Regions from separate parts of the Virgibacillus sp. DJP39 genome, predicted to be linked through region 1. Evidence: riboswitches for the same ligand, from Rfam matches in the RefSeq annotation. Region 1 holds a riboswitch; the other holds the start of a gene.
What was found. A riboswitch is a leader RNA that binds a small molecule or an ion and turns the genes downstream of it on or off. The one in region 1 is predicted to bind lysine.
Positions count from the first base shown of each region.

Region 2: another riboswitch for lysine. It lies ahead of ACOI1D_RS02230 (Na+/H+ antiporter NhaC family protein); the one in region 1 lies ahead of ACOI1D_RS10885 (aspartate kinase).

Region 1 covers NZ_JBMERP010000028.1:10,827-17,360, forward strand. Annotated here, with positions in the region: gene ACOI1D_RS10880 (LL-diaminopimelate aminotransferase) at 1-1,040, opposite strand, end outside; lysine riboswitch at 1,596-1,772, shown strand; gene ACOI1D_RS10885 (aspartate kinase) at 1,889-3,091, shown strand; gene ACOI1D_RS10890 (aspartate-semialdehyde dehydrogenase) at 3,112-4,092, shown strand; gene dapA (4-hydroxy-tetrahydrodipicolinate synthase) at 4,094-4,975, shown strand; gene dapB (4-hydroxy-tetrahydrodipicolinate reductase) at 4,978-5,709, shown strand; gene dapD (2,3,4,5-tetrahydropyridine-2,6-dicarboxylate N-acetyltransferase) at 5,713-6,429, shown strand.
Region 2 covers NZ_JBMERP010000003.1:76,936-83,469, forward strand. Annotated here, with positions in the region: gene ACOI1D_RS02220 (HD-GYP domain-containing protein) at 1-422, shown strand, start outside; gene yunB (sporulation protein YunB) at 481-1,269, shown strand; lysine riboswitch at 1,316-1,491, shown strand; gene ACOI1D_RS02230 (Na+/H+ antiporter NhaC family protein) at 1,611-3,164, shown strand; gene ACOI1D_RS02235 (sodium-dependent transporter) at 3,371-4,903, shown strand; gene ACOI1D_RS02240 (methionine/alanine import family NSS transporter small subunit) at 4,905-5,018, shown strand; gene ACOI1D_RS02245 (M23 family metallopeptidase) at 5,067-6,029, opposite strand; gene ACOI1D_RS02250 (YhcN/YlaJ family sporulation lipoprotein) at 6,039-6,534, opposite strand, start outside.

The sequences.
Region 1 (6,534 bases):
CCCGTTTGTTCCAGAACAGTAGCTACAAATTCTTCTGACGTATATCCCCCGGGTACCGGTGCCCATATAAAGAAACCTGCATTCGTTGGGTTTGCATCTATTCCGATTGAGCGAAGTGCTTCAACCATAGTATTCATACGCTTTTTATAAATCTGATTGTATTCATTCACACTGCTTTGATCGCTTGTCAATGCGTGTGCTGCAGCCTTTTGAATTGGAGTAAATACCCCCGTATCGACATTACTTTTGTATATAGACAAAGATTTAATTACTTCTTTATTGCCGACTACGTACCCTACACGCCAACCAGTCATACTGTAGGACTTTGATAGTGAACCAAACTCAACAGCGTGCTCTTTAGAGCCATTAACCTGCAATATACTTGGAGCTGTATAATCATTATACGTAACCATATTGTAAGCTGAATCACTTACAATTAGTAGATCATGTTTCTTAGCAAACCCAACGGCCTCTTCGTAAAAATCAATATCTACTGATGCACCAGTCGGGTTGCTGGGATAATTCAAGAACATCACCTTTGCTTTTTCTAATACATCATTCGGAATTTCATCAAACTTTGGTTTAAAATCGTTCGATGCCTCTAAAGACATATCGTAATACTTTCCATCTGCTAAAAGAGTAGCCATTCGATAAACCGGATAGCCGGGATCTGGACCTAATACATAATCCCCCGGGTCAATTACAGATGGCAACAAATGCCCTATTCCTTCTTTGGAACCAATTAGGGCAAGAACCTCTGTGTCAGGGTCAAGTTCTACTCCGTATGATTTCCTGTAAAAAGTAGTAACAGCTTCACGGAATTCAGGGCTTCCTATGAAACTAGGATATTTTAAATTAGCGGGATTCTGAATTTCTTCTTCAAGCTTCTTTACAATATGCTTTGGTGTCGGTAGATCAGGATCGCCAACACCTAAATCAATAACATCTATACCTGCTTTTAGTGCCTTTTGTTTCATTTTTTGTACTTCTGCAAATTTATAAGGAGGTATATTTGCCAGCCTGTTTGACTTCGTTTTCATTTATTAAACCACCCTGTAATCATTTTTTAGACTCTTAGTTTTATTGCTTTTTAATCTTCGCAGTTGATATAAAACTGCGACGTAACTCACCGCTACGGAAATACACTCGCTGAGTATAGTGTTAAACAATGATGAACATTTATCTAGTCTGATTGATTGGAGCGGAGGACCGTTGACTCCTGCGGGAACAGCACGAGTCTGAAGACCCCGGAGAGTGGTTTTCTCGAGGAGGCTGAAGCCGTGCCCGCGGAAAGCAACGGTCCGCAGCGGAAATCAATCTAGCGTTACGTCGCAGTCTATAGATTTTGTATCTAAAACAACAATCTTTTACAACTGCATATAACTTTATTATCTATCTTGATTATGAACGTAATCATACTAAGTGAACGAATGGTTCGTCAAGGAATTCTTCATACTATTAATGTACTATTTTCCATTATCCAATGTACGATCACCTTACTCGTTTCTATGTTTTTTTTAAAAGTTAGTAACTTTTGGTTTACAATTCTACAAAACTTTCGTATAATCAATTAAAACTTTGTTACATAATTAAATAGTATTGGATGAGGCGCAAAGACATCAGTAACTTATTACGGGAAAACTGTAAATTGTAATAAGTGAAAGGGGAATTTGCCGAAACGGTGTTCTGTTTACAGACAGAGCATAGTTGGATTGTATATTAAGAGTATGCAGTCTGTCATTATTCTCGGATAATGGAGTGCTTCCACTTGTATATAGAAAAAATGTAAACAAGTCGGAATATGCCGGCTTGTTTTTTTTATACAATTTCAGGGATTTCACCATCAGTACTAGTAGATAATGATTACAAGTGGAAAGAAGGGCAGCTTATGAACAGAAGTGTACTTAAATTTGGTGGAACCAGTGTTAGTAGCCTTGAGAAAATAAAAGATATTGCTAATTACCTGAAAGGCCGTGTTGAGCAAGGTGAGCAATTAATCATTGTAGTGAGTGCAATGGGCAAAACAACAGATGATCTTATGGCGTCAGTTAACTCAATCACCACCTCGCCAAATGACCAGGATTTAGCACTGCTTTTAACGACAGGCGAACAACAAACTATCTCTTATTTATCCATTATTTTAAATGACATTGGTGTTAAATCAAAGCCGTTGACAGGGTACCAGGCTGGTATTGAAACTGTTGGTCACCATTTAAAAAGTAAGATTTCCAAAATTAACAGCACACTATTTGACCAATTGTTTGAAACCTACAACGTGCTAATTGTTGCAGGTTTTCAGGGATTTAATACCGACAATGAGATTACAACTCTAGGTCGAGGAGGATCAGATACAACAGCTGTTGCACTTGCGGCTGCACATGAGTGCCCATGCGAAATTTATACAGATGTTACAGGTGTCTACAGTACAGATCCAAGAATTTATCCGGAGGCGAAAATGCTCGATGAGGTATCCTATGAAGAAATGATGGAAATGAGTGCTCTTGGATCAGGGGTTCTCGTTACCAGAAGCGTTGAAATCGCAATGAACTACAACATTCCAATCTATTTAGGAAAGACACTATCAGATGTGAAGGGAACTTGGGTAATGGCAAAAACAGAAATGCTAGAGAAAAAGGCAGTAACAGGTGTCGCGCTCGACAAAGATATGATTCACGTAACACTTAATTATCCGAACTATGATACAGGTCTATTGGACCAAGCGTTTCTTAATCTGGAGCAGGAAGAAATAAATGTTGATATGATTTCACAAATCACCAATAACGAAGGTCTTCAACTTTCTTTCACAATGAAGGATACAGAAGAACACCAGTTACAAAAAATCTTCCTTCGTCTAAAAGAAAATTATCCGGACTTATACTTCAAAATTGAAAACCAGTTTGTTAAGGTTTCTGTGATTGGTTCAGGGATGCGTGATATGACTGGAGTTGCTTCTAACGTATTTCGAACTTTCATTAAAGCGGATATTCCGTTTCACCAGGTAACAACATCAGAAATCAGCATATCCTATGTAGTGGATGCGCATAACGGTAAAAAAGCAGCACATCTTTTGTGCGAACGCTTCGAATTATAAATATATTGGGGGTTTTTTATATGGTAAAAATAGCAGTAGTTGGCGCAACAGGGCTTGTAGGACGTAAAATGGTCGATTTATTGGAGACAAAACAAATTCCTATAGATGAGCTTGTTTTCTTTTCATCCAAACGTTCGGCAGGCTCTGAATTAACTTTCAAGGGCGCAACATATACGGTCGAAGAACTTACAGAGGAAAAAACAGATGGCGGATTTGATTATGTACTTATGTCAGCAGGAGGCGGTACTAGCTTAAAGTTCTCACCTCTTTTTGAAAAAAATGGTGCAATCGTTATTGATAACTCTAGTGCTTTCAGAATGGATCCAACTATTGATCTTGTTGTACCGGAAGTAAATCGACCAAAGCTAAACAGAAAAATAATCGCTAATCCAAACTGCTCAACGATCCAGTCTGTCGTTCCGTTAAAAGTCCTGGATGATGCATACGGCATTGCCCGCGTTAGCTACACCACCTATCAGGCTGTATCAGGATCAGGGGTCAATGGTGTAGAAGATTTAAAACGTGGTGAACAAGACGAGGAACCGGTCAACTATCCTCATCCGATTTACAACAATGCCATCCCACACATCGATGTGTTTGGCGATGATGGTTACACAAAAGAAGAAGTAAAAATGATTGAAGAAACCAGGAAGATTCTGGACTTACCTGATTTAAAGGTCACTGCCACTTGTGTTCGCGTACCAGTTGAAAATAGTCATGCTGTAGCGATAAATGTCACATTGAACAGCTCCCCTACCGTTACAGAATTGAAAAGTTTATTTGATGATAATGAGCATGTCGTCCTACAGGATGATCCGCAAAACAATGTATATCCAATGCAGGTAACTTCAACTGATAAGGAAGAGATATTTGTCGGACGAATTCGCAAGGATGACAGCTTCGAAAACACCTATCACGTGTGGGTTACAAGTGATAATTTGTTAAAAGGAGCGGCCTTAAACGCTGTACAGATTTTACAACAACTTATGGAAGAGGGATAATATGGGACACATATTCACCGGGATTGGTGTAGCAGTAACAACACCTTTTCTCAACAACAAAGTGGATTTTGATAGTTTTAAAAAGCACCTTGAATTTCTTTTGAAAAATAACGTCCAATGTCTTGTGATTAATGGTACAACTGGAGAAGGTTCTACACTTTCTTTAGAAGAAAAAAATAGTCTGCTTGAAATTGCTGTTGAAACAGCTGCAGGAAAAGTACCAGTCATTGCAGGAACAGGATCAAACTCAACTGAAGCCTCTATTATCGCTTCAAAAGATGCAAAGGCTATTGGTGTAGATGGTTTAATGCTAATTACACCTTATTACAACAAAACGAGTCAACGAGGTTTAATTCAGCATTTCACAACAATTGTTGATGCTGTGGATATGCCAGCAATCCTGTATAATGTTCCGGCTCGGACAGGGATGACAATCGCACCAGAAACCGTTCAAACACTAAGCACTCATAAAAATATCGTCGGCCTAAAAGATGCGACAAGTGACTTTAATTATTTTTCACAAGTCAGATTACTGACAGACGCGTCATTTGCAATCTATAGCGGAAACGACGATACGGCTTTAGCTAGTTTCGGTCTCGGCGGTGAAGGCCTGATTTCGGTAGCGGCAAACGCACTTCCAAATGAATATCAAACGATGTATGAACGGTCTTTAGATAACCTTGATGAAGCAAGAGCAATTCATTACCGTTTATATCCGCTTGTAACTTTGCTTGGAAACGACGTTAATCCAATTCCGATTAAAGCTCTTACAGCTCACCTTGGTTTTGGTAATTATGAACTCCGTTTGCCACTAGTACCACTGGATGAAAACGAACAGCATAAACTAACGCAGGAATTCGACGCACTAAAGGAGAGTGAATAAATTTGAAGATCCTTCTCTTTGGTTATGGAGCTATGAACAAACGTGTTGCAGTACGTGCTGAGGAGCGCGGACACGAGATAACTGGTGTCGTATTGAAATCTAAAAAGGACGATGTACCTTATCCAATTTATACAGATTTCAATCGGCTCCCTGTAGCCGATATTCTGATTGACTTTTCTCATCCGGACCTTACAAAAGAACTACTAAGATCCGATGTAACCATTCCCCTTGTGATTGCAACCACAGGGGAAAAGGAAACACTCGTCAGTATGTTAAAAGAAAAAGCGGACTATTTGCCTGTTTTTTATAGTGCAAATATGAGTTACGGTGTGCATATTCTGAAAAAAATAGTGGAATATGCCACCCCCCTTCTTGAATCATATGATATTGAACTGACCGAAAAGCATCACAACAAAAAGGTGGATGCTCCTAGTGGTACACTCGTTAAATTGTACGATGCAATTAAAGAAATTCGAGGAGACGCTGAACCAATGTATGACCGTTATACATATGATTCAAAACGTAAGCAAAGTGAAATTGGCATTCATTCAATCCGTGGCGGGACAATAGTTGGTGAACATGAAGCACTTTACGCTGGCCATGATGAAACAATTACGATTCAGCACAAGGCACAATCAAAAGACATTTTTGCAAACGGGGCTATAGATGTTGCAGAAAAACTAATTGATAAAAAAAGCGGTTACTATACTTACTCAAACTTAGGAGATGAATAGAAAATGAAGGAATTTACAGCAGAAGAAATTATTCAGTACATCAGTAACTCAGACAAAAAAACACCACTAAAGGTATACGTAAACACTAGCCTTGATAAAAATGATTTCCCTGAAAGTTTTAAGGTGTTTGGAACGGATGGCTCTTATACTATTTTTACAGATTTGAAAGACTGGAAACCTTTTTACGCAGAAAATCAGGATAAATTAGTTGATCTTGCTATCGAACAAGACCGTCGAAACAGTGCCATTCCACTACTCGATGCAACAGAAGTTAATGCACGAATCGAGCCAGGAGCGTTCATCCGTGAACATGCAGTAATTAACAAAAACGCGGTTATCATGATGGGTGCTGTTATCAATATCGGAGCAATTGTTGGTGAAGGCACGATGATTGATATGAACGCTGTACTTGGAGGTCGTGCAACAACGGGCAAAAATGTTCACGTTGGAGCTGGCGCAGTGTTAGCAGGCGTAATCGAGCCACCAAGCGCAAGCCCCGTAGTCGTAGAAGACGATGTACTAATTGGTGCTAATGCAGTAATCCTTGAAGGCGTAACTGTCGGAAAAGGCGCCGTTGTTGCGGCTGGAAGCATTGTTACTGAAGACGTCGCAGCAGGTGTAGTTGTTGCAGGTGTTCCTGCACGTGTCATCAAACAGGCAAGTGAAGTAAAAGGTGGTAAAACTGAAATTGTTCAAGCGTTAAGAAAATTAAACCAGTAAATTTTGTTTAGTACAAAATCTGCTTATAGAGAGATTGTTTTCGCGCACTAGAGTACGAAAAACGCGCACTGATCTAGAATTTCGCGCATCAAGACTTGGAAATCG
Region 2 (6,534 bases), on a different contig from region 1:
ACCATGAGCGCTTAGATGGTACGGGATATCCGAGAGGCATAAAGGGAGAAGACATGCATGCATACGCAAAGATAATAGCGGTTGCTGACGTGTTTGATGCTGTAACAAGTAATCGAAGCTATCGTGAAGCAATGCTGCCTCATGAAGGCCTGGAGATATTATACGCAGGTGCTGTTAATTTGTTTGACAAGGAACTAGTCGAGGCCTTTAAACGAAGTGTTGCTGTGTATCCAAATGGATTAACAGTTGAGTTAAGCGATAACAGGTTGGGAGTGGTTGTCAAACAGCACAAGCATTTATGTGATCGACCAGTTATTCGAATCATCAAAGATTCAACGCAACAGGATGTCATTCCATATGAAATTGATTTGTCAACGAGTCTTTCTATTACTGTTAAATCCTGCTTCCATCAAATAGCTTAATTTAAATTCTAACCTCCTTCATACAAGCATAACTTGTAATAAGGGGGTTTTACTTTTGATGCAACCCAAAAGATTTGTTTTTAAGAGAAAGCGCACGCCACCTCCAGTAAGATACATATTCGTTTTGACGAGTATTTTATTTGTTACAATGGTGTCGTTTAGTATTTGGTATGTTGGTAATAAAATACAACCAACCTTAATGAATATAGCGAAACCAAAAACGATTGAATTTGCGACACGTGCAATAAACGCAGCAGTTAAGTCGACTGAAGGGGTTACATTTGATAATCTTGTTGATGTTCAAAAGGATGATGAGGGATACATCACAATGGTTGATTGGAGCGGCGAAGCTCAAAATAAACTATTAAGAAAAGCAACTGAACGTGCAGAACATTTTCTTTATAATATGAATAAGGGTGAAACTGTTGATACAGATGATCCAGACTTACCACCTATAGATTATGACGATACAGCAGATGATTTAGCAGATAAAGATCCGACTGTAGTTGAGATACCAATTGGGCAGGCTACCGGAAACACTATTCTTGCTAACCTGGGCCCTAAAATACCAGTAAACTTTGAAATTGTAGGCGCCATTGAATCCGATCTAAAAATGGAAACCAAAATGATAGGAATAAATACAACGGTTTACCAATTATATGTTCTAGTTACCGCAAACGTACAGATTGTTATTCCTTTCTCAACGGAACCTGCAATTGTAGAAACGAGAATTTATATTGACTCAAGAACGATCAATTCGGAGGTCCCATTGTATTACGGTGGTGATGGTGGAGGTGATCTGCCCCCTATAGCCATTCCAAAAGAAGACTTGCAAAGTGAAGAATAACTTAGTATAATATAAAAATAATTTCATACACTAAACCTTATCAGATCGGTGAGGTAGAGGAGCAGGCAGTATCAGTAATCGATAGGAGGATGACACCTATGATCATCGACTAAAGGATTGTTTGCCGAAGCATAAGAAGTGTCAACCTTCTTGTGCTGGGATAGTTTTGAAGAAAGACTATACTGTCATGCTTAAGATTGTGCATGGAGAACTACTGATCGACATGGAGGATAACGTATATTGTAAAAACAATGGTAGGTTATTTTCTATCGTTGTTTTTTTGCGTGCTTTTTAAAGTAGTTCTCCTGTACTTTCGTATAAAATATATGGAGGTAAGAACAATGGAAGGAACAATTTATTCATTAATACCAGCAATACTTATGCTTATTTTGGTACTACTAACTAAAAGAGTTTTATTATCACTCGGAATTGGAATCGTTGTAGGGGCTTTATTTATACATGATTTTAATGTGGTAAGCTCGATTGAAGAAATATGGACAGTATTTTATCAGATTTTCTATTCAGAAGGTCTTAATATTGGAAGCTTGTTATTATTAGGATTTTTATTGCTTCTTGGGATAATGACTGCATTTCTAAGCGCATCCGGTGGAAGTCGTGCATTTGGAGAGTATATGATAAAACGGGTTAAGACTCGTACTGGTGCACAATTAATGACTGCATTCTTAGGGGTTATTATCTTTATCGATGATTATTTTAATGCTTTGGCTGTGGGGCAGATTGCTCGTCCATTAACTGACAGACATAAAGTTTCACGTGCAAAGCTAGCTTATTTTATAGACTCAACCTCAGCTCCAATAACCGTACTATCACCAATATCCAGTTGGGGTGCGTACATCATCGGAGTTTTGGGAAGTCTGTTTGTAGCAAATGGAGTAACAGATTTGCAGCCTTTAGAGGCATTCATCAAAATGATTCCTCTTAATTTTTATGCTGTTGGGGCGTTGGTATTTGTATTTTTTGCTGCTGCATTAAAAATGGATATTGGTCCAATGCGAAAGCATGAGCTTAGAGCAATTAAGAATGGACAACTAACTGATCCAGATGAAAAAAACATTCCTGGTGATTTGGGTGAGGTTTTCAATCCACACAAAAATGGACAAGTATATCATCTTATAATTCCTATTATCGTACTGGTATTCGGAACAGTTATTGCGATGATTGTCACCGGAATACAAGCGAGTACAGATGTATCCGCATTATCTATTTTTGCGAATACAAATGTTAATCTTTCATTGTTTATTGGTGGTGCACTTGCAGTTTCTTTAGCAATTATTTTTCACCTACTTCAAGAAAAGCCTAGAAATAACGGATTTAAAATTGTAGGTGAAGGCTTAAAAACCATGCTTCCTGCTATTTATATTCTATTATTAGCGTGGATGATTGGCTCTATAATTGGAACACTTGGAACTGGTGATTACCTTGCTCATTTAGTAGAAAGAGCTTCAATTGATGCTGCAATGTTACCATTCCTGTTTTTCATAATAGCAGGTCTGATGGCGTTAGCGACTGGAACTTCATGGGGAACCTTTGGAATCATGTTGCCAATTGCCGCAGAGATTATGGTGATTACAGATGTATCCTTGTTACTTCCATCCCTTGCTGCTGTTCTAGCGGGGGCAGTATTTGGTGATCATTGCTCACCAATTTCTGATACTACTATCTTGTCATCAACAGGTGCTGGGTCGAATCATATCGCCCATGTCCTAACACAGCTGCCATATGCTTGTATTGTAGCAAGTGTAGGAGCAATTAGTTTTCTGATTGTAGGATTCTCTGGTAACGTGGTATTAGCACTGATATTTACGTTGGTTTTACTAACAATAATAAGCTTCTTGATTAACAATATAAATAGAACAAAAGAATATAGTAAGTAAAATCTTAACCAAGCTGTCGATGATATTCGACAGCTTGGTTCTTTTTATTGACAAAATTTATGCAATTAGCTTTGACATCATAATAAAGTATCGTTTATAATACAAACATAAATATCTGAAAAAAGTAAACATTTATAACATTCCTTCTTAACTTTTTTCATAGGATAATTTATGGAAGGAATAAAAACTAAAAGGAGGTAGAAAAAATGGAGACAAGGTCACAGTGGGGAACAAGAGCCGGCTTTATTATGGCTGCTGTTGGTTCGGCGATTGGACTAGGAAATATCTGGCGTTTTCCAGCAGTTGCTTACGAAAATGGTGGTGGAGCTTTCTTTATTCCATACTTATTTGCACTTCTTACAGCAGGTATCCCAATCCTTATCATGGAATTTACCATGGGTCATAAATACAAGGGTTCTGCACCGTTAACGTACAGAAGAATTAATAAAAAGGCTGAATGGGTTGGCTGGTGGGCAGTTTTAGTTGCCTTTGTAATATCAACTTACTACTCGGTAATTATTGCCTGGGCAATATCCTACTCCATGTTTTCGTTTAATTTAAATTGGGGTGAAGACACACAAGCATTTCTGTATGGTGAGTATTTGAAATTATCGGTTGATCCAGGACAAACAGGAAGCTTTGTTCCAGGAGTACTCATTCCATTAATTATTGTTTGGATTGTCGTATTAGGTATTTTATTTAAAGGTGTTAAAAAAGGTATCGAAGTTGCAAACAGAATATTTATTCCAGCATTGGTAATTATATTTCTTATTATCGTAATTCGTGCAGTTACTCTACCTGGTGCATTAACAGGGTTAGAGGCATTCTTTGAACCTGACTTTAGTAAAATTCTCGATCCAACTGTATGGGTAGCAGCATATGGACAGATATTCTTCAGTTTATCAATTGCATTTGCTATCATGATTACATACTCAAGTTATCTGCCTAAAAAGTCAGATATTACCAACAACGCATTTATCACTGGTTTTGGTAATTCGAGTTTTGAATTATTGGCGGGTATTGGAGTATTTTCTGTTCTTGGTTTTATGGCTGTACAACAGGGAGTTCCAGTTGATGAAGTAGTAAAAGGCGGAGTTGGATTAGCGTTCATAGTGTTCCCGCAAATCATCAATGAGTTCCCAGCATTTAAAGAGTTATTTGGATTCCTGTTCTTTGCTTCATTAGTTTTAGCAGGTTTGACGTCTTTGATGTCTATCACTGAAACTTATGTAGCTGGTTTGGTTGACAAATTTAAAATTTCCAGAACAAAAGCTGTCTTATTTGGTGGAGGATTAGCAGCGCTTGTGTCACTCTTATTCGCGACACAAGGTGGTTTACTCTTCTTGGACGTGGCTGATTATTACATTAACCAATTTGGTGTAGCTTTTGTAGGATTAGTCGAAGTAGTTCTAATGGCGTGGGTGTTCCGTAAGCTAGGTGAATTCAAAACACATGCAAATGAAATATCTGATATACGTTTAGGATCATGGTGGACTGTGAGTTTAGGCGTCATAACACCAATTGTGCTTGGATATATGATGTTTGGATTGTTCAAAGAGAACTTATTGAAAGAATTTGACAATGCAACAGGTAACTATGGTGAATATGGAGATACATTTATCTTATTCAGTGGTTGGGCAGTTGCTGTTGGAGCAGTTATAGTTGCTATAGTGCTAGCTGTGATCAAATGGAAATCCAATCCTGAGCTTGAAGATGATTCTTCAAAAGGAGGCGAATAATATGACTGTTAGTTCAATCTTTGTCATGATATTAGGTATAGTTATCATTTGGGGAGGACTTGCTGCGAGTATTATGAATGCCGTTAAAAAAGCAAAGCAGGCAAAGGAAAGTTAATAAATTCTAAATTTAAGGAGCTATTGCGAATATCGCAATAGCTCCTCTTTATTTTTGTTTCCCCATTCTTTCCCACTTTCGTAAATAAGGATAGGGGTCAAATGACCATTCACTGTAGCCATTATCCTTATACATACCATAATGAAGATGTGGGGGGAACTTTCCGGACGTGCCTGGGGGACCGTACCCTGTTGAGCCGACGTAACCAACAACATCACCGGGCTTAACGATTTGTCCCACTTTTATATCTTTCTCATACTTAGTGAGATGAGCGTAATAATGATAGATGTTATGGACATCACGTAACCCAATTCGCCATCCACCAAATAAATTCCAACCCATTAGTTCAACCACACCATAAGTTGTAGACCTTACGGGAGTACCATAGTTTGCGAAAATATCTGTTCCTTCATGAATACGTAAACCGCCGAATCCCCGTCTGTTGCCCCAAGTATTGTTATAACTGTAATTGTAATTTGATGGCATAGGAAATGTACGGTCGGTTAATTCAATATCTTTGAATTTTTTAAAAACACGGGCGTTATTCATGATTGATTGCACATTTAAATCGCGCTTATATAAATTCCAAAGAGCTATTTTAATATCCTCATTAGAATATCCGTAATTTTGCAGGTACTTTCCCATCGTGTATAGAACATCATCTGGATTCTTTGGGTCTGCCTTTTTATCACCATTTCCATCTTTTCCAATTCCATGAAAAAGTGCAATAACACTTTCATTCTTATTATCCACATTACCAATTCCAAACCATTTGGTTGGAGTAAAAGTAATGGAAATTAGTTGATCAGATGGAACATTCTTTTGAATATTTCGTTCATACTGATCAATGGCAGCAAAATAGTACCAGGGTATTAAAGTTAAAGCTTCTGTTTTTTTGAATAATTCTATACGCTTTGCGTAAATATCTTTATCTGCATGAACAGTCTTTACATCTATTTGCGTGATGAGACCAACAAATAAGATGAGGGCTATTATTTTATAATATCTCACAATACATCATCACCTTTTTTGGTCATTTTCTTTGTCTATTCCCTGAGGTGACCTTTTCATTTCTTGAACAATAGACGTAATCGTGTTTCTGTATTCTCCACCTTGTGGTGTACTATTATGCAAGCTACGGATATCGGCAATTAAATCTCTATCATTAGAAACGTATACCTCAAAATAACTAGGCATGGCAGCAATAGCAGTTTGTTTAGCAATATCTGAAGCTACATCTTCCTCTAGGTCATCGTTGTTGACATAAGCTATTAATACCTCTCTATCCGTAACCAAAGTGGCTACCTCATTAATTCCCTCAGTACGTAATATAATTCGTGTAATCATATCTGCTATCTTGTGTCGATCCATGGTCACAGCATGACCTTTTTCATCGTTGGTGTTTACCTGGTCCCTTGTGTAATGAACGAAACCAAGTCGATTTTCCTCTTCATTGGAAGTGGGGGTTTCGTCGTTTCTATTAGGGTCCAATTCGTTTCTAATCTGCTCCCCTTGA